2 regions of the Gordonia sp. 11cp genome follow, and region 2 is predicted to be linked to the other one. Evidence: riboswitches for the same ligand, from Rfam matches in the RefSeq annotation. Region 2 holds a riboswitch; the other holds the start of a gene.

Region 1 (11,031 bases), 2.5 Mb from region 2:
CGGTCGCCGTCCCGCTCCCGACCCCGCCGCCTGCCGTCACCACCCCGGTCACCGATCACTGTCCGCACAAGGTCGCGACGCCGCCTGCCGTCGACGAATCCGAGGTCGTCGCACCCGGATCGGCGACCCCTACTCCCCTCCCGGTTCCGACCCCGGCCCTCGGAGGTGACGCGCTGGCCGGTTGCGGCGTCATCGCCGACCCGGCCGCCGGCCCTGTTCCGCCGCGCCTGACCTCGGCGGGCTGGCTGATCGCCGACCTCGAGTCCGGGCGGGTCATCGCCGCCAAGGACCCCCACGGCCGTTACCGGCCGGCGTCGACGATCAAGGTGCTGCTCGCACTCGTCGTCCTCGACGAACTCGACCTCGCCGCACACGTCGTGCCGACCGCCGAGGACTGGAGTACCGAGGGCGACTCCTGCGGCATGGGGCCCGGCGGCATCTACACCGTCCGTGACCTGCTCACGGGTCTCCTACTGGTCTCGGGTAACGACTGCGCCAATGCGCTGGCGCGTGAGCTCGGCGGCGTCGACGCCGCTCTCGAGAAGATGAACGATCGGGCGAAACTGCTGGGCGCGCACGACACGCGGGCCGCGAGCCCGTCCGGACTCGACGCTGCCGGGATGTCGTCGTCGCCCTATGACCTCGCGCTGTTCTTCCGGGCTGCGCTCGCCGAACCGACCTTCCGCGAGTTGATCGCGATGCGCACGTTCCGCTTCCCGGGGTATCCGCGGCGCCCGGACGTACCGGGTGACAAGGACCATCCGCCCTACGACATGTACAGCACCAACCGCCTTCTCATCGACGGGTACCCGGGGATCATCGGCGGTAAGACCGGCTACACCGACGACGCGCGCAAGACGTTCGTGGGCGCGGCCGAGCGGGACGGCCGGACGGTGATCATCGTGCAGATGTTCGGTCTGTCCGTCGACGGCGACCTGTACTGGGATCAGGCCGAAGCGATGTTCGACTACGGCTTCCGGACCGACCCCGCCATCTCGGTGGGCCGCCTCGTCTCACCGTCGGCCGACACACCCGTCGTGTCGTCGGCACCGTCACCGCCGCAGAGCGAGAATCGTGCCGCGGCAACGGGTTCCGATCAGGCGTCGTCGACCTCGGTCCAGATCCTCATCGGCCTCGTGGCCGCGTTGGTGGCGGTCGTCCTGCTGCTCCTCGGGCTGCGGCTGTCCGGTCGGCGCTGAGCCCCCACGAGCGACCCGGCTCCAACGGTCCCGGGCGTCACCGTCGCCGGAGGACGCCGACCAGAGCGGCTGCTGCCGCGCCCACTCCGGCAGCCGCCGCGAGTGCACCCGCCCGGGGCGTCGGGTTCACCTCCACGGTCGGCGAGATCACCACCGGCCGGTGGAGTTCGGCGTCGGGCTCCTCGACCACCTGGTAGCGGCTGTTGATCGGGTCGGTGGCACACCACGCGCTGGCGTACAGCACGATGCGCGAAGCCAGGTAGGCGAAGACGAAGACACCGAAGATCGGACCGAACGCAACTCCGGCCGGCGACCCGAGCACCGATTGAAGATACAGTCCGCCAAGCGATTTCATGAGTTCGAATGCGATCGCGGTGACCAGGCCGGCCTTCATGGCATGCGTCATCGGCAACGGCACCAGCGGCAGCCGCGCGAGTACGAAAGTGAAGAGCAGCCAGCTGGCGAACACGGATACGACGATGGCGACCGCCCGCACCACGATCGGCGCCCACGACGCGTCGTCGAGTCCAACCCAGGACAGCATCGTGGTGGTGAGTCCGCTGTTGCCGAGTGTGGTCAGCCCCATGGTCGCCGCGAAGGCCAGGCCCAGTAGAGCGAACGTGAGCAGATCCCACACCTTCGACAGCACCGGGTTGCGGTCGACGCGACCCCCGTACATCTCGGTGAAGGCCACCCGGACGCCGGAGATCCACCCGATCCCCGTGAAGGCGGCACCGATCAGACCGACGATCCCGACCGCTGCGCGTGAGGCGATCGCCGAGTCGATGACCTCACTGAGCTGCTCACCCATCTTGCCGGGCGCGGCCTCCACGACGGCCTTCTGCAGGTCCTCGAGCAGCTGGGGCTGGTTGGCGAGCACGAACGCCGCGATCGAGAACACCACCATGATGATGGGGACGAGCGCCAGGATGCCGTTGAAGCTGATGGCCGCGGCATACACATTCCCGCGCCGGTCGTTGTACCGTTCGACGGTCTGCACCAGATGCTCGACGGCCGGCCACTTCTCGCGCGCCGCAGCGAAGGCCGACTTGCCCTTCTCCACGGTCGACTTCCCTTTGTCCACAGCCGACTTCGCGGTGTCTGCCGGTGATTTCGCCGTGCCTGGCGCGGAGGTCATGCGTGCCTTCCTCGTCGGAGCGCGGGACAGGCGTCCCTGTCAACATCCCGTGCAGGCGTCCTGCGGGTCCGGTCTCACCGGCCAGGCGCCAGGAATCCCACCTTGTCATAGACCGATGCGAGCGTCTCGGAGGCGACGGCCCGGGCGCGAGCCGCGCCCCGGGCCAGGACCGCGTCGAGCTCGGCCGGGTCGGACAGGTACTCGTCGACCCGTCCGCGCAGCGGTGTCACGAACTCGGTGAGCACCTCTGCGGTGTCGACCTTCAGATCGCCGTATCCCTTGCCTTCGTATTTGGCGACCAGATCGTCGACACCCACGCCGGAGAGCGCCGACTGGATGGTCAGCAGGTTGGAGACGCCGGGCTTCTCGGCCGTATCGAAACGGATCTCCGAGCCGGTGTCGGTGACAGCGGAGCGGATCTTCTTTGCCGAACGCTTCGGATCGTCCAGGAGGTTGATCAGACCCTTGTCGGTCTCGGCGGACTTGCTCATCTTGGCGGTGGGGTTCTGCAGGTCGTAGATCTTCGCGAACTCCTCGACGATGTGCGCCTGGGGCACCTTCAGCACCTTGCCGAACCGGGAGTTGAATCGCTGCGCGAGATCGCGGGTCAGTTCGAGGTGCTGACGCTGGTCCTCCCCGACAGGCACTCGATCGACCTGGAACGCGAGGATGTCGGCGGCCATCAGGATCGGGTAGGTGAACAAGCCGACACCTGCCGCGTCCACGCCCTGTTTGGCCGACTTGTCCTTGAACTGCGTCATGCGGCTGGCCTCGCCGAAACCCGTGATGCAGGACAGGACCCAGGTCAGCTGAGCGATCTCGGGGATGTGGGACTGCACATAGATGGTCGAACGCTCGGGATCCACGCCGACGGCCAGCAGCTGGGCAACGCTCAGGCGGGTGCGTTCGGCGAGGACCTTCGGATCGAATGGCACCGTCAGGGCATGCATGTCGGGGATGAAGTAGAACGCCTCGAAGTCGTCCTGCAACGCCACCCACTGTCGGACCGCGCCGAGATAGTTTCCGAGGTGGAAGGAATCGCTGGTCGGCTGGATACCCGACAGCACACGCGGGCGGGTCGGCACCGCCTCGGCCGCCGGGGCTCCGTTGCGCTCTACGTCGCTGGTCATGACGCCCAGTTTGTCAGACCCGGTCACTCGTACCGCACGGTGACCGGGGCATGGTCGGACCAGCGGAGGTCGTACGCCGCGGCACGTTCGACCTCGGCCTTGTTCGCCCGGGCAGCCAGCGTCTTGTTGGCGAGCTGATAGTCGATGCGCCACCCGGAGTCGTTGTCGAAGGCCTTCCCGCGCCACGACCACCAGGAGTAGGGCCCGGCGTCGTCGGGGAACAGTTCGCGCACGACGTCACGCCAGCCCGACTCCAGCAGGTCGGCGACCCAGGCCCGCTCGTGCGGGAGGAAACCGGGGCTCTTGAGATTGCCCTTCCAGTTCTTGATGTCGGCCTCGGCGGGCGCGATGTTCCAGTCACCGCCGACGACGACATGGCGACGCCGGCGGACCAGCCGGCCGAGATGGGCACCGAACTCGTCCATGAAGCGGACCTTCTCGTCGTGCTTGGCGATGTCCTTCTCCGCCTCGGTGAGCGCGGCACCCTTGGGGAGATAGAGACTCGCCGCGGTCAGCGACCCCAGATCGGTGTCGACGTCGACCTCGAGGTAGCGGCCGAGGTCGTCGAACTCGGCGCTCCCGAACCCGACCCGCACCGCCGACGGCGCCTCGCGCGTCAGCACACCGACACCCGCGTGGCCCTTCACGACCGACTCGCACATCGTCAGATGCCACCCGTCGGCGAGGGCCGGGGCCAGCGCCTCGCGCGCGAGCTCCTCGTCGGCGCGGACCTCCTGCAGCAGGACCACATCCGGTCCCGACGCATCGAGCCATGGCAGGAAGCCGCGGTTGGCCTCCGACCGGTGTTTGACCGCTGCGCGGATTCCGTTGACGTTCACCGTGGAGATCGTGAGTGGCACGGGGCCACATCCTACTGACGGGATCCGACAACCCGTGCCCCGGCGATCGGCCACCCAGAGAAAAATAAAGGTAAGGCAACCCTTGTGCGTACCACCCAAGGTATGTAAGCATTACCTAATCCAGGCACGAAGGTGAGTCCGAAGATGTTCGTTTGCATATGCCGCGCCGTGACGGTCGACGAGGTTCACGCACACTGCGACGCAGGTGCGTACACCGTCGATGCGATCAGCGACCGATGTGGCGCAGGCGAAGGCTGCGGAACCTGCCTGGACCAACTGCACGACATCCTGAGCGAAAGGGCGTCAACCGCGACGACCGCTGCATGACCTGACACAGGAAACCGACGAACCTCGCGCGAGACCGCGCGCGGGGGTTTTTGTCGTGTTACGGTTCGATCGGACATCCACGGCGAACCGGAGGCTCACCCATGCGTGGCGACGACGAGGTCATCGAACTGCTCAACGAACAGCTCACCAGTGAGCTCACGGCGATCAATCAGTACTTTCTGCACGCGAAGATGCAGCAGAGCTGGGGTCTGACCGAGATCGCGGCGAAGACCCGGGCCGAGTCGATCGAGGAGATGACGCACGCGGAGATCCTCACCGACCGAATCCTGTTCCTCGACGCGCTCCCCAACTACCAGCGCCTGCTGCCGCTGCGTATCGGGCAGTCGATTCGGGAGCAGTTCGAATCCGACATGGCGATCGAGGTGGAGGTCGTGGAGCGACTCCGGCCCGGCATCGCCCTGTGCCGGTCGAAAGGCGACGTCACGAGCGCGAATCTGCTCGAGCAGATCCTCGCCGACGAGGAAGAGCACATCGACTACCTCGAGACGCAACTCGAGCTGATCAACAAGCTCGGCGAACAGCTCTACCTGTCGAAGACGATCGCCACCCCGCCGACCAACGGCTGAGCACACCCACTCGACACCACGAGGGCCGACCGGAACTTTCCCGGTCGGCCCTCGTCGTCGTCGAGCCGGTCATGCTCCGGCTCAGGAGCCGACGGGATGGTGTCGTGCCTGGCGCCGGGAGGCGGCGAGGGCCAGGACGGTGACCCCGATGCCTGCCACCGCCAGCAACACCCCGACGACCGATGGCGCGAGATAGCCGTAGCCTGCGCCGACCACGACACCACCGAGCAGGGCTCCGGCCGCGTTGGCGATGTTCAGGGCGGAGTGGTTCAACGCCGCGGCCAGCGTCTGCGCATCGGCGGCCACGTCCATCAGTCTGGTCTGCAGGGCAGGCAGCATCGTCGACCCGGTGAGCGCCACGAGGTATGTGAGAATCAATGCCGCCCAAGCATTCTGCGCCAGCACCGCGAAGGCGCCGAGGGAGATCGCGCTGGCCGTGAGTCCACCGAGGATCGCCACCGACACGCTGCGGTCGGCGACGTAACCGCCGACGAAGTTGCCGGTCACCATGCCCAATCCGTAGAGCATGAGCGCGAACGGTACGACCGAGACCGACAGCCCGGTATCGGTGGTCAGCGCGGAGTTGAGATAGGTGTAGAACGCGAACATCCCGCCGAACCCGACGGTTCCGATGACGAGGGTGAACCAGACCTGGGAACGACGCAACGCACCGAGTTCGGTGAGCGGGTCGGTGGTCGTCATCCCGGTGAGCGCGGGCAGCGCACGCATCAGCGCGATGACGGTGGCGACTCCGATGGCGACGACGATCGCGAACGCCGACCGCCAGCCGAACGTCTCCCCCAGCCAGGCGGCAGCCGGCACGCCGAACACATTGGCGACGGACAGCCCGAGCATCACCTGGCCCACGGCTTTGGCGCGATTCCGGGGACCCGCGAGATGCGCGGCGACCAGCGCCGCGACGCCGAAGTAGGCACCGTGCGGCAGGCCCGCCACGAATCTCGCCACCAGCAGCAGTCCGTAGTCCGGCGCGAGGACCGTGGCCAGGTTACCCACGGTGAACGCCACCATCAGTCCGATCAGCAGCGTGCGTCGCGACATCCTCGCCGTGAGCGCCGCGATCAGCGGAGCGCCCACCACCACACCCATCGCGTATGCCGAGATGACGTGTCCGGCAGTCGGTTCGGACACCCCCAGCGATCCGGCGATGTTGGGCAGCAGCCCCATCGCGACGAACTCTGTCGTGCCGATCCCGAAACCGCCCAGCGCGAGGGCGAGAATCGTCCAGCGACGCACCCGCCGGGACACGCCGCCCGAGACGGTACCCCCGGGGTTGGCCTCCGGGGCGGTGGACCGATCCGTCAGCGAGACGTCGGCCGGGGCATCGGTGGTCGAAAGAGCGTCAGACACGGTTCATGCCAACCCTGGCCGGCCGGCACTGATTCCTCACCCGCCGGTGAGTTCATTCACAGGCCCATGCCCGCGAGGTGGTCCCGGCGCCGGCCGGCGTCGAATCAGGCGGTGGCTTCGAGCGGCGGGTCAGGCGCCGCTCTCGGACCCCGTGACCTCGAGGTCACTGCGCTCCGCGCCGGCACCCTGCCCGGACGGCTCCCGCTCGTTCCCCGACGTCTCGCCCCCTGAGGTGTCCTCTTCTGAGGTGTTGTCTCCTGAGGTGTCCTCCGCTGACGGATCGTCCACCGTCGGGTTGTCCGCCGACGGATCGGTGGCGGCCGGAACCTCGTCGGCGCGCAAGGGCGGAGCGGACTCCTCTCCGGGCTCGTCGCTCCTGGAGGCGTCGGCGGGCGCACCGGACGGATCGGCGGTCGGGTCGACCGCCGGAGCCGGATCGGTCGGGATGGGCGGCGCGGTCACCGGTGCAGCCGGGGCGCCGGACCCGGCCGGCGAGTCGGCGCGAACCGGCTCGGTGGCGTCGTCGGTCGCGGTCGCGAGCCGTGCGAACGTGGACGATCGCAGGCTCGTCGTATCTGCCGCGAGGACCGTGACCGTGCCAACCCGCGGTGCCACCGGCCCGACGATCGCGCCCGCCCAGTACCGCACGAAGTTCACCGGCAACCAGACGATGCTGCGGAGGCTCGCAGCCAGTGCGGTCGCACCGTCGACGAACCGCGTTGGCGACAGCGTGAGAATCCCCTGGAGGATGTCCTCGAAGACGAAGAGGTCCGGTAGGTAGGCGCCGTACCCGAGTTTCGGCAGCGGCGGCAGCAGACCCTGCACGAGCCTGATCACCGGCTGCAGGTTCGCGAGTTCGATCCCGTACGGCAGCTCGATCGTCGGACGCCCGGACAGGAAGTCCCCGATCGCTCCGCCGTACCCGGCATCGCGCGCCCAGTCCCGCACGAGTTCGGCGAACGCGGAATCCGCGGCGACCATACAGACCGCGGACTCCGGCTCGCATGAGACGGTCCGCCCGTCGTTCCAGGTCGTTTCGTGGGGGTCGCGATACATCTGGAACGGGTACAGGTTGTGCTTGGTGAAGTAGCCGAGGAGGCCGTCGATGGCGCCGATCGGGTCGTGGATCGGGTCCGGCAGATCACAGATGGGATCGCCGTCGATGCACACGGACACCACCCTGCCCTCGAGTTCCCCGAACCCGCCGTCGGTCTCGGACCCGCCTCGCGACCCCGCCATCGTCAGACCGGGGATGATCCCGATCAACGACAGCTCGATGCCGCGCCCCGTCTTGTCCCCGGCCTGTCGAGGGTCGGCGTAGAGCTCGCCGGAAATCCCGTCCGGATCGATGGTCACGAGGACCGGAGCGCCGTTCTCGTCGAGCATGACCTCGCCGTTCTCGTCGGTCGCGACGACCCCGTCGACATTCCGGCCGTTGCCGATGTCGGCGAGGACGTCGCCGGCGACACGGGCGCCCTGCGAGTACCCGGCGACCACGATGTCGGACTCGGCGCCGCATCGCTTCTGGTACCCCGCGATCGCCGACGCCGTCGCACTCCTGCCCTGGGCGGTGCTGTCGTCGTACCCCGCGGCACCCAGGGGCCACAGTGTGGTCGGGTAGTCGACGTGGATCACGTCTTTCGGCTCTGCGAGGTAAGCACTACCGGGGTCGTCGACGACGACCACCTCACCGTCGCGCACCGTCGGCATCTTCCCGGTGTAGCGCTGCTCGACCCCGACGAGATGGGCGCTCTCCGGGTCGTTGGTACCGGCGACGATGACCACCGCGCCCGAGTCGCTGCACTCGGCAGCCGCCGCCGGGGCGGTACCCGACAGACTGAGAGCCGCCACGACCGCGACGGCGGTGACGGCGGCGATCACGAGCGAGGCGCGTCGGGTTCGGAGGTGAGCGATCGCGGACATGGCGCTCCTGGGCGAACCCGGACCACCCGATCGGAACGTTCCGACGCAGCCGGGGCTGGTTCGACGCTAGATCCGCGACCGGGGAACCGACAGCACACTGAGGGCCGCTAACGACCGTGACCAGGAACTATTCATCTGACCACACCTGATTTCACTCGGTCGGAGGACAGCACACTCCACCCTCGCGCCGGCCTTCTCAAGTGTTGGGCGCGGCCTGACCGGGACGGTTCTCAGGCCCTCACATCCGTGTTATATCCTTGTCGCCAGGTCATGAGTATCAGCGTCAAGCCCCGGCTGGCTGATCGGCAACCCTCCATCCGCGGTGGGGTGCTCCGGGTGATGACCGGGTTGCGGGATCGCGCTGACGATCCCCGGCAAGCGCGGGTCCGAAGGTCGGACCCCAACAGGGTCGAGTTGGGCCCTGCCGACCGTAGAAAGTGATGAATTGCCATGTCTGATGTCCCTGACGGCACCCTCGACAGCAACGATCCCAGCGAGAACTGGAGCTTCGAGACGAAGCAGATCCACGTCGGGCAGTCCGCGGACGCGGTGACGAACGCCCGTGCGCTGCCGATCTACCAGACGACGTCGTACGTCTTCAACGACAGCCAGCACGCGGCCAACCTCTTCGGACTCGCGGAACCGGGCAACATCTACACCCGCATCATGAACCCGACACAGGATGCCGTCGAGCAGCGGATCGCCGCGCTCGAAGGCGGCGTCGCCGCATTGCTGGTGGCGTCGGGTCAGGCCGCAGAGACCTACTCGATCCTCAACATCGTCGAGACCGGCGGTCACGTGGTGTCGAGTCCGCGGCTGTACGGCGGCACCTTCAACCTCTTCCACTACACGTTGCCCAAGCTCGGCGTCGAGGTGAGCTTTGTGGAGGATCCCGAGGATCCGGCGTCGTGGCAGGCCGCGGTCAAGGACAACACCCGTGCGTTCTTCGGTGAGTCGATCTCCAACCCCAACAACGAGATCCTGGACATCAAGGGCATCTCAGAGGTCGCGCACCGCAACGGCATACCGCTCATCATCGACAACACCGTCGCCACCCCGTACCTGATCAACCCGCTCGCCCACGGCGCCGACATCGTCGTGCACTCGGCCACCAAGTACATCGGCGGACACGGCACCGCGATCGGCGGCGTGATCGTCGACGGCGGCACCTTCGACTGGCGGGTCCAGCGCGACGGGAAAGACCTGTTCCCCGGCTTCACCACCCCTGACCCGAGCTACCACGGTGCGGTCTTCGCCGACCTCGGCGCACCGGCGTACGCGCTCAAGGCGCGCGTCCAGTGGCTGCGCGACACCGGTGCGGCCATCTCGCCGTTCAACGCGTTCCTGCTCGCCCAGGGCCTGGAGACCCTGAGCCTGCGCATCGAGCGCCACGTCGCCAACGCACAGAAGGTCGCCGCGTTCCTGGAGAAGCACGACCAGGTCGAGTCCGTCGCCTACGCCGGCCTCGAGTCCTCGCCGTGGTTCAAGCGCGGTCAGGAGCTCGCCCCCAAGGGTCAGGGCGCGATCATCGGTTTCGAGATCACCGGCGGCGTCGACGCGGGCAAGAAGTTCGTGGACGCACTGAGCCTCCACAGCCACGTCGCCAACATCGGCGACGTGCGGTCGCTGGTCATCCACCCGGCCTCGACCACGCACAGCCAGCTGACCCCCGAGGAACAGCTCGCCGCCGGCGTGACCCCCGGACTGGTGCGCCTGGCCGTGGGCATCGAGGGAATCGACGACATCTTGGCCGATCTCGAACAGGGATTCGCGGCGGCCAAGTGAAACAGGTGAGGCAGCTTTGTCGGTGAGTATCGACCTGAACGCGACAGCGTCTGATCAGCCCGACTGGGAGTCACTCCCGGACGGGGAACTCGTCGGCATCCCCATCGGATCGCTGCCTCTCGACAGCGGAGCACGGATCGACGACGTCACCCTGGCGTTCCAGCGCTGGGGGACGTTGTCGCCCTCCCGCGACAACGTGATCCTCACGCTCCATGCGCTCACCGGCGACTCGCACGTCACCGGACCCGCCGATGCCGACCACGACTCGGCCGGGTGGTGGGACGGCCTGATCGGACCCGGTCAGGCGATCGACACCGACGAGTGGTGCGTCATCTCGGCCAACGTGCTCGGCGGATGCAAGGGATCCACGGGTCCGGCGTCCCTCGCCCCCGACGGCCGTCCGTGGGGATCACGCTTTCCGCAGATCACCGTGCTCGATCAGGTCCGCGCCGAGGTGGCATTGCTGGACCGACTCGGAATCCGCAGCGTCGGAGCGGTTCTCGGTGGCTCGATGGGTGGCGCCCGCGCGCTCGAATGGGCCATCGAATACCCCGACCGGGTGCGCAGCGCACTCGTCCTCGCCGTCGGTGCCCGCGCGACCGCCGACCAGATCGGTATCCAGTCCGCACAGATCGCCGCGATCAAGGCCGATCCGGACTGGTGCGGCGGCGACTACCACGGCACCGGACGAACTCCGTTGCAAGGCATGGGAAT
Region 2 (11,031 bases):
GTCCCCGGACCCGGTCGGCGCGGTACCGGTCACCTCGGTGACGGGCGCTTCGACGTCGAGGGCGGCGGCCAGCGCCTCCCCCGCCATGAGGCCCGGGGTCGCGGTACGCGGCGAGTATTCGTCCAGCGGTTCCAGCCGGGCACCGTCGGCCATCAGCGATTCGATCGGGGCGATGTCGCCGCCCTGGATGTCCCGGCGATCCCAGGTGGTGTCCATCGTGGGTCCCGAGAAGGCGCTCAGGTCGACGGCCACCGAGGTCACCGGGATCTCGGTCTCCTCGATCTGGCGCGCGAGGTCGGCGATGCGACCCGGATCGGTGTAGAAGGTGTCGGTCCCGGCGGGCTGGGCCGACAGGGTGGGATCACCGGCACCGCGGAGGATGACCTGCCCGTTGCTGCCGGCCACCACCGTCGTCGTCAGTCGCTGATCGTGGGGCACGGCGTCGAGGACGGCGGCGGCGGTCAGGATCTTGGCGTTCGACGCGGGGATCCGCGGACGCTCCGGGTCGCTGGTCCACAGGACCGCGCCGGTGAGCGAGTCGCTGATCATGCCGGTGAGTTCGCCGAGGGCGGGGTTGCGCAGTGCCGGAGCGATCGCGCGTGACACACCCTGCGGCGTCGGCTCGGGCGCGGAGGCGGCCACCGGGTCGATCCGCGGATCGACGGCGACCGCGGCGGGTTGCGGTGGCACTCCCGGCGGGAGCTCCGGTTCCCGATCGAGGCGGAGTGCGATCACGACCGAGGCCGCGGCGACCAGGGCCAGGATCACCACCGCGGTGACCGTCCACCACAGGAGTCTCCGACCGCGGCGACCGCCGTTTCGGGTGGATGCGCCCACAAAACCTCCGGGTCTCTCGCGGTTCACGGTCGATGGAACGGCCGGATGTACGCACAATGAGGGGTACGAACATCGAGGTCGCCGGACCAACAGTATCGTTGGGGCAGCGTGCGGGCGTTTCGGCCCGACGCGGCATCCCCGATCAAGACTGCCAGGAGGAACTGTGGAATTCGATGTGACCATCGAGATCCCCAAAGGTGGCCGCAACAAGTACGAGGTCGACCACGAGACCGGCAAGGTCTACCTCGACCGCTACCTGTACACCTCGATGGGCTACCCGGCCGACTACGGGTACATCGACGGCACCCTCGGTGAGGACGGCGACCCGCTCGACGCGCTGGTCCTGCTCCCCGAGTCGGTGTTCCCCGGCATCATCGTGCGCGCACGGGTCGTCGGCATGTACACCATGACCGACGAGGCCGGCGGCGACGACAAGCTGCTGTGCGTCCCGGCCAAGGACGTGCGGTGGGACCACATCAAGGACATCTCCGACGTGTCCGAGTACGAGTTGGGCCCGATCGCCCACTTCTTCGAGCACTACAAGGACCTCGAGCCCGGCAAGGAGGTCCAGCCGGGCGGCTGGGTCGGCCGCGAGCAGGCCGAGAAGATCGCGCAGGATGCGATCGACCGCCTCGCATCGCACCCCGAGGCTGCCAACGAGCCCTCGCGCGGCTGACGGATCACCGTCGAGACACCCCCGCCGGCACCATCGTGAGATGGTGCCGGCGGGGGTGTCTACGGCGTAGATGCGCTACTTAGGTTCAACTGCGGCAGTTGCAGATAGCGCGCATGTTCCGAAGTCGCGCTTCTGTGACGGGCCGCCCCGTCAGGCCACGCGGTGCCGCTGCTCGGCGAGAACCGGCAGGATCTGTTCGCGGATTCGGCGTTCGGTGGCTGCGCCGTCGATCGGGACGAGGATCACGGCGTCGGCGACCTCGGCCGCGTAGATGTCCCGGACCAGCGTGATCAGTCCGTGTGTCGTGCCGATGTAGCGGATGGTCCCGGAGCCTGTCTCCGACGATGCGTCCACCGCGGCAGCGGCCGCGGCACGCGCCGACGCGGCATCCGCCGCGACGGTCACCTCCACCTCGAGGGCGACCACGAACTTCGCCTGATCGTGGGTGCCGGCCCGGAGCAGAGAGCGGGCACGCTGCGCATCGCGGAGGGTCTCACGCCGCACGACGATCGGAAACGTCTGCGCCAGTTCGTCTCCGGCGATGGCGATCTGGAACCCCGGTCGTCCGATGCTGATCGGGGCCGTCGGAGCGGAAGTCGGTGCGGCGATCACGGTTGCGCGATCGGCCGGTGCGTCGAGTTCGATGGTCATCTCATCACCCCTCATTCGAGTTCGGTCGGATGGTCTGTTCGGTCAGTGCATGGTCGATCGGTGCGTGCTCGGTCAGTGCGTGCTCGGTCAGCGCGCGCAGTGCCTCGAGGAGGCGGTCGATGTCGTCGGAGGTGGTACCCGCCCCGAAGCTCGCGCGGACCGCGCCGGCCGGATGTCCGAGGCGCTCGAGCAGCGGGTGAGCGCAGAACCGGCCGTCGCGCACGCCGATTCCGTGTTGCGCACTGAGATACTCGGCGACGACCCGCGGCGCGATCCCGTCGACGGTGAACCCCGCGATTCCCACCCGGTCGGTGGAATCGGCGAAGATCCGCAGGGGCACGACCCCGGGGATGGCGGCCAGGCCGGAGTCCAGGCGTTGCGCCAGGCGCAGTTCGTGCAGGCCGATGGCCTCGGGCCCGAGGTCGGCCAGCGCCTCGCAGGCCGCCGCGATCGACACCGCGCCGAGCACGTTCGGCGAACCGGCCTCGTGACGCGCGGCTCCGGTGTGCCAGGTCACGCCGCCGGCGCGCGGACTCAGGTCGACGTCGGCGGTCGCACCACCGCCGGCCAGATAGGGGTCGGCGGCGTCGAACCAGTCGGTCCGGCCGATCAGGACCCCGGCACCGAACGGCGCATATGCCTTGTGCCCGGAGAAGGCCAGGTAGTCGATGCCGTGACTGACGACGGAGACGGGCCGGTGCGCGACGAGTTGCGCGGCGTCGACCAGGATCCGGGCCCCGTGCCGGTGCGCGATCGAGGCGAGCCGGCTGATCGGCAGCACCTCGCCGGTGACGTTCGACGCCGCGGTGACCGCGAGCAGCGCTGCCGGCGCCGACGCGAGCTCCGCCTCGAGCGCGACCAGGGTGTCCTCGATCGTGTCGCAGGTGCGGACGATCCGGGCCCGGTTGCGGCCGTCGCGCGGCGCGCACCACGGCAGCAGGTTGGCGTGATGCTCGATGTCGAGCACGACGACGTCCCCGGGGGTGATGTGAGCGGCGAGGTTGATGGCATCGGTGGTGTTGCGGGTGAAGACGACGGTGTCGTCGACCCGTCCGCGGACGAACCGGCGCACGGTGTCCCGGGCGGCCTCGTACCGGGCGGTGGTCACCTGCGACAGATGACCGGCGCCGCGATGGACGCTCGCGTATTCGCCGAGTCCAACGGCGACCGCGGCGCCCACCGAGCTCAGAGCCGGCGCGCTCGCCGCGTAGTCGAGGTTGACGTACCGCGTTGTGCCGCCGTTGGCCAGCGGTACGGACACATCGGCGCCGACGACCGGGGCCAGCCCGGGGATGGCCGGATACCCATGGTGGGTCGCATCGATGACGGGGGTGTCGACAGTCTCGTGGCCGGTCGTGTCGGGTGCTGACAGGACAGCAGTCATGGCAGGAGCTCCTCTGAAATTCCGCGCTTGCCGCGTCCGGTCGGTACGCGGCCAGGTCGTCACCCGGAGCACCCCACCGCGGAGGAGGGTTGCCGACCAGCGAGCCGGGGCTTGTCACTGGCACTCATGACCTATGTGCAAGCCTCGCCGAAGCCGCGCGGGCGTGTCAATTTTCACTCATCGTGATCCAAAGTTAGGGCACACTTACCTGTAGCGTGTCAGGGGTGTCAGCGACTGATGTGTTCGTGTTGTCCCGCCCGCACGGCACCGTGCGGGGCCGGGGCGCCGTCCGTGGGTTCACCGATGTCGACGCGGCCTCGGCCGCGCTGCGTTCCGGGACGATCGACGGGCTGACCGGCGCGATCCCGTTCGACCTCTCCGACCCGGCCGCGCTGGTGGTACCCGAGGTCCTGCACTTCGACGACGCACCGCTGACGGGCGGGCCACCGCTGTCGCGCACCCCGGTCTCGACGACCCTGCACCCGACCGCCGACGAGCACCGCGAGCGTGTGGCGCACGCGGTCAAGCGGATCATCGCCGGCGACGTCGGCAAGGTCGTCCTCGCCCGTAGCGTCGACATCGTGCTCGACGCCGAGGTCGCGCCCCACGAACTCCTCGACGCCCTGGCGGGCGGCAACGCCGGGCACAACGCGTTCGGCGTCGACCTCGGTGCCGCCACTGGCTCGGGCGCGTGGCTGCTGGGCGCGAGTCCCGAAGTGCTGCTGCGCAAGTCGGGGTCGGTCGTCACCTGCCACCCGTACGCGGGTTCAGCTCCGCGGTCACCGGATCCGGTCGCCGACCGCGCCGTCGCCGACGGATTGTTTTCCTCGGCAAAGGATCTCGCCGAACACGCATTCGTCGTGGATCACCTGCGAGACCGGCTGGCGCACCTGTGCGACGACGTCGACGCGCCGTCGACCCCGCAATTGCAGTCGACCGGAGAGGTGTGGCATCTCGCCACCCCCATCCGCGCGACACTTCGCGATCCGTCGACCACCGCGCTGGATCTCGCCCTCCTGCTGGGTCCGACCCCCGCGGTCTGCGGTACACCCAGTGATGTTGCCGCGCAGATCATCCGGGAAGTCGAGGGAGAACGCGGCTTCTATGCGGGCGCCGTCGGCTGGTGCGACGCCGCCGGCGACGGCGAATGGATGGTCACCATCCGGTGCCTCCAGCTCGAAGCCGATCGCCGCAGTCTGCGAACGTGGGCGGGTGGCGGCATCGTCGAACACTCCGACCCTCAGGGCGAGCTCGAGGAGACCGCGTTCAAACTCCGTACGGTCCTGAACGCGCTGGGCATCGACGGCCTCGACTGAGACCGCGGCGGGAATCACCGCGACCGGGTCAGCCCAGCGCCTGATCCAGATCGCCGAGCAGGTCGTCGACCCCTTCGAGACCGACCGACAGCCGCACGACCGAGTCGCTGAGACCGATCGCCGCGCGTCCGTCGGGCCCCATCGCACGGTGCGTGGTGGTCGCCGGGTGCGTGATCAGCGACTTCGAATCACCGAGATTGTTGGAGATGTCGACGATCCGCAAGCCGTTGAGGACCTCGAAGGCCCGCTTCTTGCCGTCGATGCCGTCGTGGTCGTTCAGCTCGAAGGTCACCACGGTGCCGCCGCCGGACATCTGCGCCCGCGCCAGCTCGTACTGCGGATGGGACTGCAGGAACGGGTATTTCACCCATCGCACCCGCGGATCGGCTTCGAGGAACTCGGCGATCCGGAGCGCGGAGGACACCGAGGCGTCGACGCGCAGGCGCAGCGTCTCCAGACCCTTCACCAGCGTCCAGGCGTTGAACGGGCTCAACGCCGGGCCGGTGTGCCGCATGAGTTGCTGCACCGGTCCGTCCACGTACTCCTTGGTTCCGAGTACCGCACCGCCCATCACACGTCCCTGGCCGTCGATGTGCTTGGTGCCCGAGTACACGATGACGTCGGCACCGAGTTCGAGACCGCGCTGCAGGAGCGGGGTGGCGAAGACGTTGTCCAGCACCACCTGTGCGCCCGCCGCGTGCGCCAGCTCCGACACCTTGACGACGTCGACGAGGCTCTGCATCGGATTCGACGGGGTCTCGAAGAACACCGCGTCGGTGGGCTTGGAGAGCGCCCGCTCCCACTGTTCCAGGTCCTCGCCGTCGACGAACTCGGTCTCGATCCCCCAGCGCGGCAGGATCTCGTTGCAGACCACGAAGCAGGAACCAAACAGGCTGCGGGCGGCGACCAGGCGATCGCCGGCCTTCAGCAGCGCACCGAGCGCGACGAAGACCGCGGCCATCCCGCTGGCCGTCGCGAAACACGCTTCGGCACCCTCGAGTCGACGCAGACGTTCCTGGAACATCTCGACGGTCGGATTGCCGTAGCGCGAGTAGACGAATCGCTCGTCCTCCCCGGTGAAGGCGCGTTCGGCGGCCTCGGCGGAGTCGTAGACATAACCGCTCGTGAGGTACATCGCCTCGGCCGTCTCGTGGAAACCCGAGCGGGCCAGCCCGCCGCGCACCGCGATGGTGTCGGCCGAGAGCCCCTCGGGCAGTTTACGACCCACGGGTAGATCAGAAGTCACGATTGCCTCCACGGCAGGTTCTCGGCACGCCAGCCCGACGTCCCGCGATGGTCGTTCTCGTCGAGGGCACCCTCGAATCCGTCGACGACGTTGTAGGCCTTGGCGATACCGTCCGCCGTCGCAGCCTCCGCGGCGCCGATCGAACGGTGCCCGGACCGGCACAGGAAGATGACCTCGTGGTCGTCGCTGACGCCCGAATCCCGCAGCTGCGTGATGAAGTCGTCGTTGCGTCGACCTTCGGGGAAGGTGGTCCACTCGGCGAAGATCGTGCGCTTCCCCAGGACTTCGAGGTCGGGTACGCCGACGAACGACCATTCGGCCTGCGTCCGACAGTCCACCAGAACCGCGTCCGGGTTGTTCTCGAGCTTTTCCCACGCCTCACGGGGGGTCAGATCTCCGGCATAGGTCATGAGGAACACACCTTCCATTCGCCGTTCTCGCGCACCACGATCGTGTCGACGACATTCACGTCGTCGGGGGTCTTGTCATAGTGCCAATGAACCTTCGCGGTCGCGCGGTCACCGTCGACCACCAGCTCGGTGATCTCCGGGATCTCGATGTGACCGTTGGCGACCAGCGACTCCCGGTTGTCGGCGAGGAATTGTTCCTCGGAGACGAAGTCGGCCGCCTCGACGTCGGCCGCGCAGGTGTTGGCGCGGTACTCGGCGTAGTTCGGGCCGTTGCGGGCGGTGTAGACGTCGTTGATCGCGTACTGGACCTGGGCCGAGTCACCGGCCCGATCCTCGGCAGGACGGATCACGTTCGACAGCACGACGCCGAGCACGACGAGGCCCACGACGCCCGCCGCGACGAAGAACGGCCACGCGTTCTTCCACGACGGGGGCCTCTGGTCACCCTCACCTGCAGCTTCGGCCATGGCGGGGAGTCTATCGAGCGTCCCGGAGGCAGCTGAGACCGGCGTCGACGCGCGTGACCTGCCGGACGACGGACCGGCGCGTGGTCGACGATCGGAGGGCCGTGAGTAAGGTGGCCCTAAGTACCGCGGAGAACAACGACGCCGAACGCAACGACCAGCGAGGACCCCGGATGCGCTCTACCACCCACCGCACACTCACCCTTCTCGTCGGGCTGCTGACAGCAGCTCTCCTGGCGACCTCGTGTTCGCCGCCGGACGAGACGGTCGACTCCGGCACGGCGCAGGTACCCGCACCCGAGGCCGGCGCGATCCCGGTGACCGTGCAGCAGGCCTACGCACCGGCGACGGTCGCACAGGCGCCGAAGCGCATCGCGGCGATGGGTGTGGGCGACGGCGACACCCTCCTCGCCCTGGGGGTCACGCCCACGACCATCGCACCCTTCGCCGACCCCGATCAGGCCTCGGCGCCGTGGAACGCCGAGCTGCTCGCGGACTCGACGCCGGTGGTCCTCCCCAACGTCTCGGGCGCCTTCGGCGACGAGATCCCCAAGGCCCTCGCCACCGAACCCGACCTCATCACCGCGGTCGGCGCGGATCCCACCCGCGATCAGTTCGACCTGTTGAGCAAGACCGCACCGACGATCCTGCGGCCCGCCCAGTTCCAGCCGTGGCAGGTGCCGTGGGAGGCGCAGACCCGCCAGATCGGCACCGCCGTGGGGCTTCCCGAGCTCGCCGACCGCAAGGTGGCCGAGACCGAACAGTTCCTCGCGGGCGTTCGCGAGCAGAACCCGCAACTGGCGGGCAAGACCGCTGTCGTCGTGACCGCCAGCCCCACCGGCGGCGTGTCGATCTACGGCCCCGGCGATGGCCGCGGGCAGACGGTCGCCGGTTACGGACTCACCTTCCCGCCTGCGCTGCAACCGTCGGTGACCAGCGGTTTCTACGGTGAACTGCCGGCCGAGAGCCTCAATCTGCTCGACTCCGCCGACGTCGTCGTCGCCGTCGACTGGGAGGGCTCCAACGATCGGCTGAAGGCGAACGCGGCATTCAACCGCCTGGCCGTGGCGCAGTCGGGCCGCGTCGTCTACCTCCCCCAGGAGGTGGGCAGCGCGATGTCGGTGCCGACGGTCCTGACGATCCCGTGGGTCGCCGACCAGGCCGTCGAACCGATCGCGGCCGCCGCCGGCAAGGCCTGAGCCGCCGCGACCTCGACCGTCCATCCCTCGTCCAGGTGAGGGTTACCTCACAGACGGATTTTGGTCGTGGACAGCAAGCGCCTACCGTAGAAGGGATAGACCTTATCCATACGCGCGGACCCGGGGGTCGCCGAGATTACTGGTCCGCGCGTGCTGAGCAACGGAAGACACCTACTCCATGAGCGACAACAGCCGCCCGCTGCGGGTTGCGATCGTCGGTGCCGGTCCCGCCGGTATCTACGCCGCCGACGCGTTGATGAAGTCCGACACCGCCAAGGACCGCGGCGTCAGCATCGATCTGTATGAGCGCATGCCCGCTCCGTTCGGGCTGATCCGCTACGGCGTCGCACCCGACCACCCGCGGATCAAGGGCATCATCACCGCCCTGCACAAGGTCCTCGACAAACCACAGGTGCGCCTGCTCGGCAACGTCGACTACGGCACCGACATCACCATCGACGAGTTGCGCGCCCACTACGACGCGGTGATCTTCTCCACCGGCGCCACCGACGACCGCGCGCTCGACATCCCCGGTGTCGACCTCGACGGCAGCTACGGCGCCGCCCAGTTCGTCGCCTGGTACGACGGACACCCGGACTTCCCCCGCACGTGGCCCCTCGAGGCGGAGAAGGTCGCCGTGATCGGCGTCGGCAACGTCGCCCTCGACGTCGCGCGCGTGCTCGCCAAGACCGGTGACGAACTGCTCCCCACCGAGATCCCGGCGAACGTCTACGAAGGCCTCAAGGCCAACAAGGCGATCGAGGTCCACGTCTTCGGCCGTCGCGGACCCGCGCAGGCCAAGTTCACCCCGCTCGAGCTCAAGGAGCTCGACCACTCGCCGAACATCGAGGTCATCGTCAATCCCGAGGACATCGACTACGACGAGGGTTCGGCCGTCGCGCGCCGCGGGTCGAAGATCACCGACCAGGTCGCCACGATCATCGAGAACTACGCGATCCGCGAACCCAAGCAGGGCGCGATCCACAAGCTGTTCCTGCACTTCTTCGAGAGCCCCACCGAGATCCTCGGTGAGGACGGCAAGGTCGTCGGACTGCGCACCGAGCGCACCCAGCTCGACGGCACCGGCAACGTCAAGCCCACCGGCAAGACCACCGACTGGGAGGTCGGCGCGGTCTACCGCGCGGTCGGTTACCTCTCGGACAACCTGCCGCAGATCCCGTTCGACTCGCAGGCCGGGGTCATCCCGAACGAGGCCGGACGCGTCTTCGACGAGGGCCAGCAGCTGACCGGCATCTACACGACCGGCTGGGTCAAGCGCGGACCCGTGGGCCTCATCGGCCACACCAAGGGCGACGCCAACGAGACCGTCGACTGCATCCTCAAGGACATGGAAGCGGGCGCGCTGCTCGAGCCCGCCCACCCCGGTGAGGACGCCATCGTCGAACTCCTCGAGTCCAAGAACATCCCGTTCACCACCTGGGACGGCTGGTACCGGCTCGACGAGCACGAGCGTGCGCTCGGCGCCGCCGAAGGCCGCGAACGCGTCAAGGTCGTCGAACGCGAGGACATGCTCGCCGCTTCCGAGCCGAACAAGGTGTCACGCCCCTCCGCGTGACACCGGGCTCTCCTGCCGGCTGAGCCTGTCGAAGCCACAAGAGCGGCGGCCGAGTTTTCTCGGTCGCCGCTCTTTCGCATGCGCCGGGCGATGTGCGGAGGCGTCCTCCCCGCACCCGCTCGACGCGAAATGTCTTGTCGTGGACGCTCAGTCGTGGCGGATTACGGTCAGCGGCCCGGGATCGCGGGGACGCCCTCGACGTCGGTGCCGCCACCGGTCAGCGCAACCGCAGACGACGCGGACGAGCCCGTTCCGAACCTGTCCAGTGGGTTGTCGATGCGCCGGACGTTCCACCAGAAACCGGCATTGTCGGTCAGGTTCTCGGCGTAATCAGAGATCGCGTATCCGGCGATGGACGACGGGAAGCAGCCGAACCAGACGGTCTTGATCGTGAGCGACTCGTTCTTCTTCAGCTGCGACTTGAACTTCGTCGCGCCGTTGATCTCCTGCAGTGTGACGTTTCGGAAGTCGCCGTCACGCGCGGTGACCCGCATGAACCGGGTCATGCTCCACGCCTGATTCCACGGCGTGCCCGGTGCTCCGAACTGGCAGTAGACCCCGCCCGTCATCTGGAGGTTGGGAACGGCGGCGTGCGCAGGCGCGGCACCCACCAGCGATCCACCCGCGATTCCTGCGGCGACCAGAACCCCCGTGAGAGCCCGTTTCAGCGATTTCATCGATCCTCCTCGTTCGTAGGCGACACTGCTGTGTTTCCCGACGTCGCCATCGTGGGAGCGGCTCATGCCGTCCCACCGGCAACCGGTCTTGCTGCTGTCGGCCCGAGATGCTCACCGACACCGGGATTATCGACCCAGCCTGAGCGAAGTGTTACCGCGCGCACAGCCTTCCCTCAGGATTCGTCAGCAATTCGTTATCCGAACGACACCCATTCCGCGCGATCGGTACACGGTGGGCAAGAGCCGAATCCAAGGTTGGTAAGGTTTACCTTTGTGCGTCGATCTCTCCGAGTTCTCGGAATCCCGCTGCTGCTCGCGACCCTTGCAGCGCTGGTCGTCGCGTCCGTGCTCTTCGGCACCCGACCGGTCCCTCTCGACGAGATCTGGCCCAGCTTCACCGCCGGCGCCCAGGAGATCTGGAACGCCCTGATCAACCTGCGGATGCCGCAGGTGCCGAAGGACACCGACGTCGACGGGATCGTGTGGGATCTGCGGGTCCCACGCACGCTGCTCGGCCTGACCGCCGGGCTCGCGATCGGCGCGGCCGGTGCCATCACCCAGGGCCACACCCGCAACCCGATCGCCGACCCCGGAA

The links. Region 2 has a riboswitch for S-adenosylmethionine ahead of AC3B6C_RS02230 (aminotransferase class V-fold PLP-dependent enzyme). Riboswitches for the same ligand answer to the same signal wherever they lie in the genome.
Region 1: it holds a riboswitch for S-adenosylmethionine, as region 2 does, so the genes downstream of both, AC3B6C_RS16025 (bifunctional o-acetylhomoserine/o-acetylserine sulfhydrylase) here and AC3B6C_RS02230 (aminotransferase class V-fold PLP-dependent enzyme) in region 2, are expected to answer to the same signal.

What each region holds. Positions count from the first base shown of each region.
Region 1 is NZ_CM173437.1:3,580,819-3,591,849, reverse strand. Features, by position in the region: gene AC3B6C_RS16065 (D-alanyl-D-alanine carboxypeptidase family protein) at 1-1,199, shown strand, start outside; gene AC3B6C_RS16060 (YhjD/YihY/BrkB family envelope integrity protein) at 1,237-2,337, opposite strand; gene trpS (tryptophan--tRNA ligase) at 2,412-3,467, opposite strand; gene AC3B6C_RS16050 (exodeoxyribonuclease III) at 3,491-4,327, opposite strand; gene AC3B6C_RS16045 ((2Fe-2S)-binding protein) at 4,472-4,654, shown strand; gene bfr (bacterioferritin) at 4,756-5,241, shown strand; gene AC3B6C_RS16035 (MFS transporter) at 5,323-6,609, opposite strand; gene AC3B6C_RS16030 (cutinase family protein) at 6,739-8,532, opposite strand; SAM riboswitch class IV at 8,799-8,919, shown strand; gene AC3B6C_RS16025 (bifunctional o-acetylhomoserine/o-acetylserine sulfhydrylase) at 8,983-10,317, shown strand; gene metX (homoserine O-acetyltransferase MetX) at 10,334-11,031, shown strand, end outside.
Region 2 is NZ_CM173437.1:543,971-555,001, forward strand. Features, by position in the region: gene dacB (D-alanyl-D-alanine carboxypeptidase/D-alanyl-D-alanine endopeptidase) at 1-837, opposite strand, end outside; gene AC3B6C_RS02220 (inorganic diphosphatase) at 1,001-1,513, shown strand; gene AC3B6C_RS02225 (hypothetical protein) at 1,664-2,164, opposite strand; gene AC3B6C_RS02230 (aminotransferase class V-fold PLP-dependent enzyme) at 2,169-3,548, opposite strand; SAM riboswitch class IV at 3,567-3,680, opposite strand; gene AC3B6C_RS02235 (isochorismate synthase) at 3,788-4,864, shown strand; gene AC3B6C_RS02240 (O-succinylhomoserine sulfhydrylase) at 4,893-6,110, opposite strand; gene AC3B6C_RS02245 (rhodanese-like domain-containing protein) at 6,107-6,520, opposite strand; gene AC3B6C_RS02250 (Rv0361 family membrane protein) at 6,517-6,987, opposite strand; gene AC3B6C_RS02255 (ABC transporter substrate-binding protein) at 7,158-8,183, shown strand; gene AC3B6C_RS02260 (FAD-dependent oxidoreductase) at 8,362-9,759, shown strand; gene AC3B6C_RS02265 (hypothetical protein) at 9,927-10,436, opposite strand; gene AC3B6C_RS02270 (FecCD family ABC transporter permease) at 10,710-11,031, shown strand, end outside.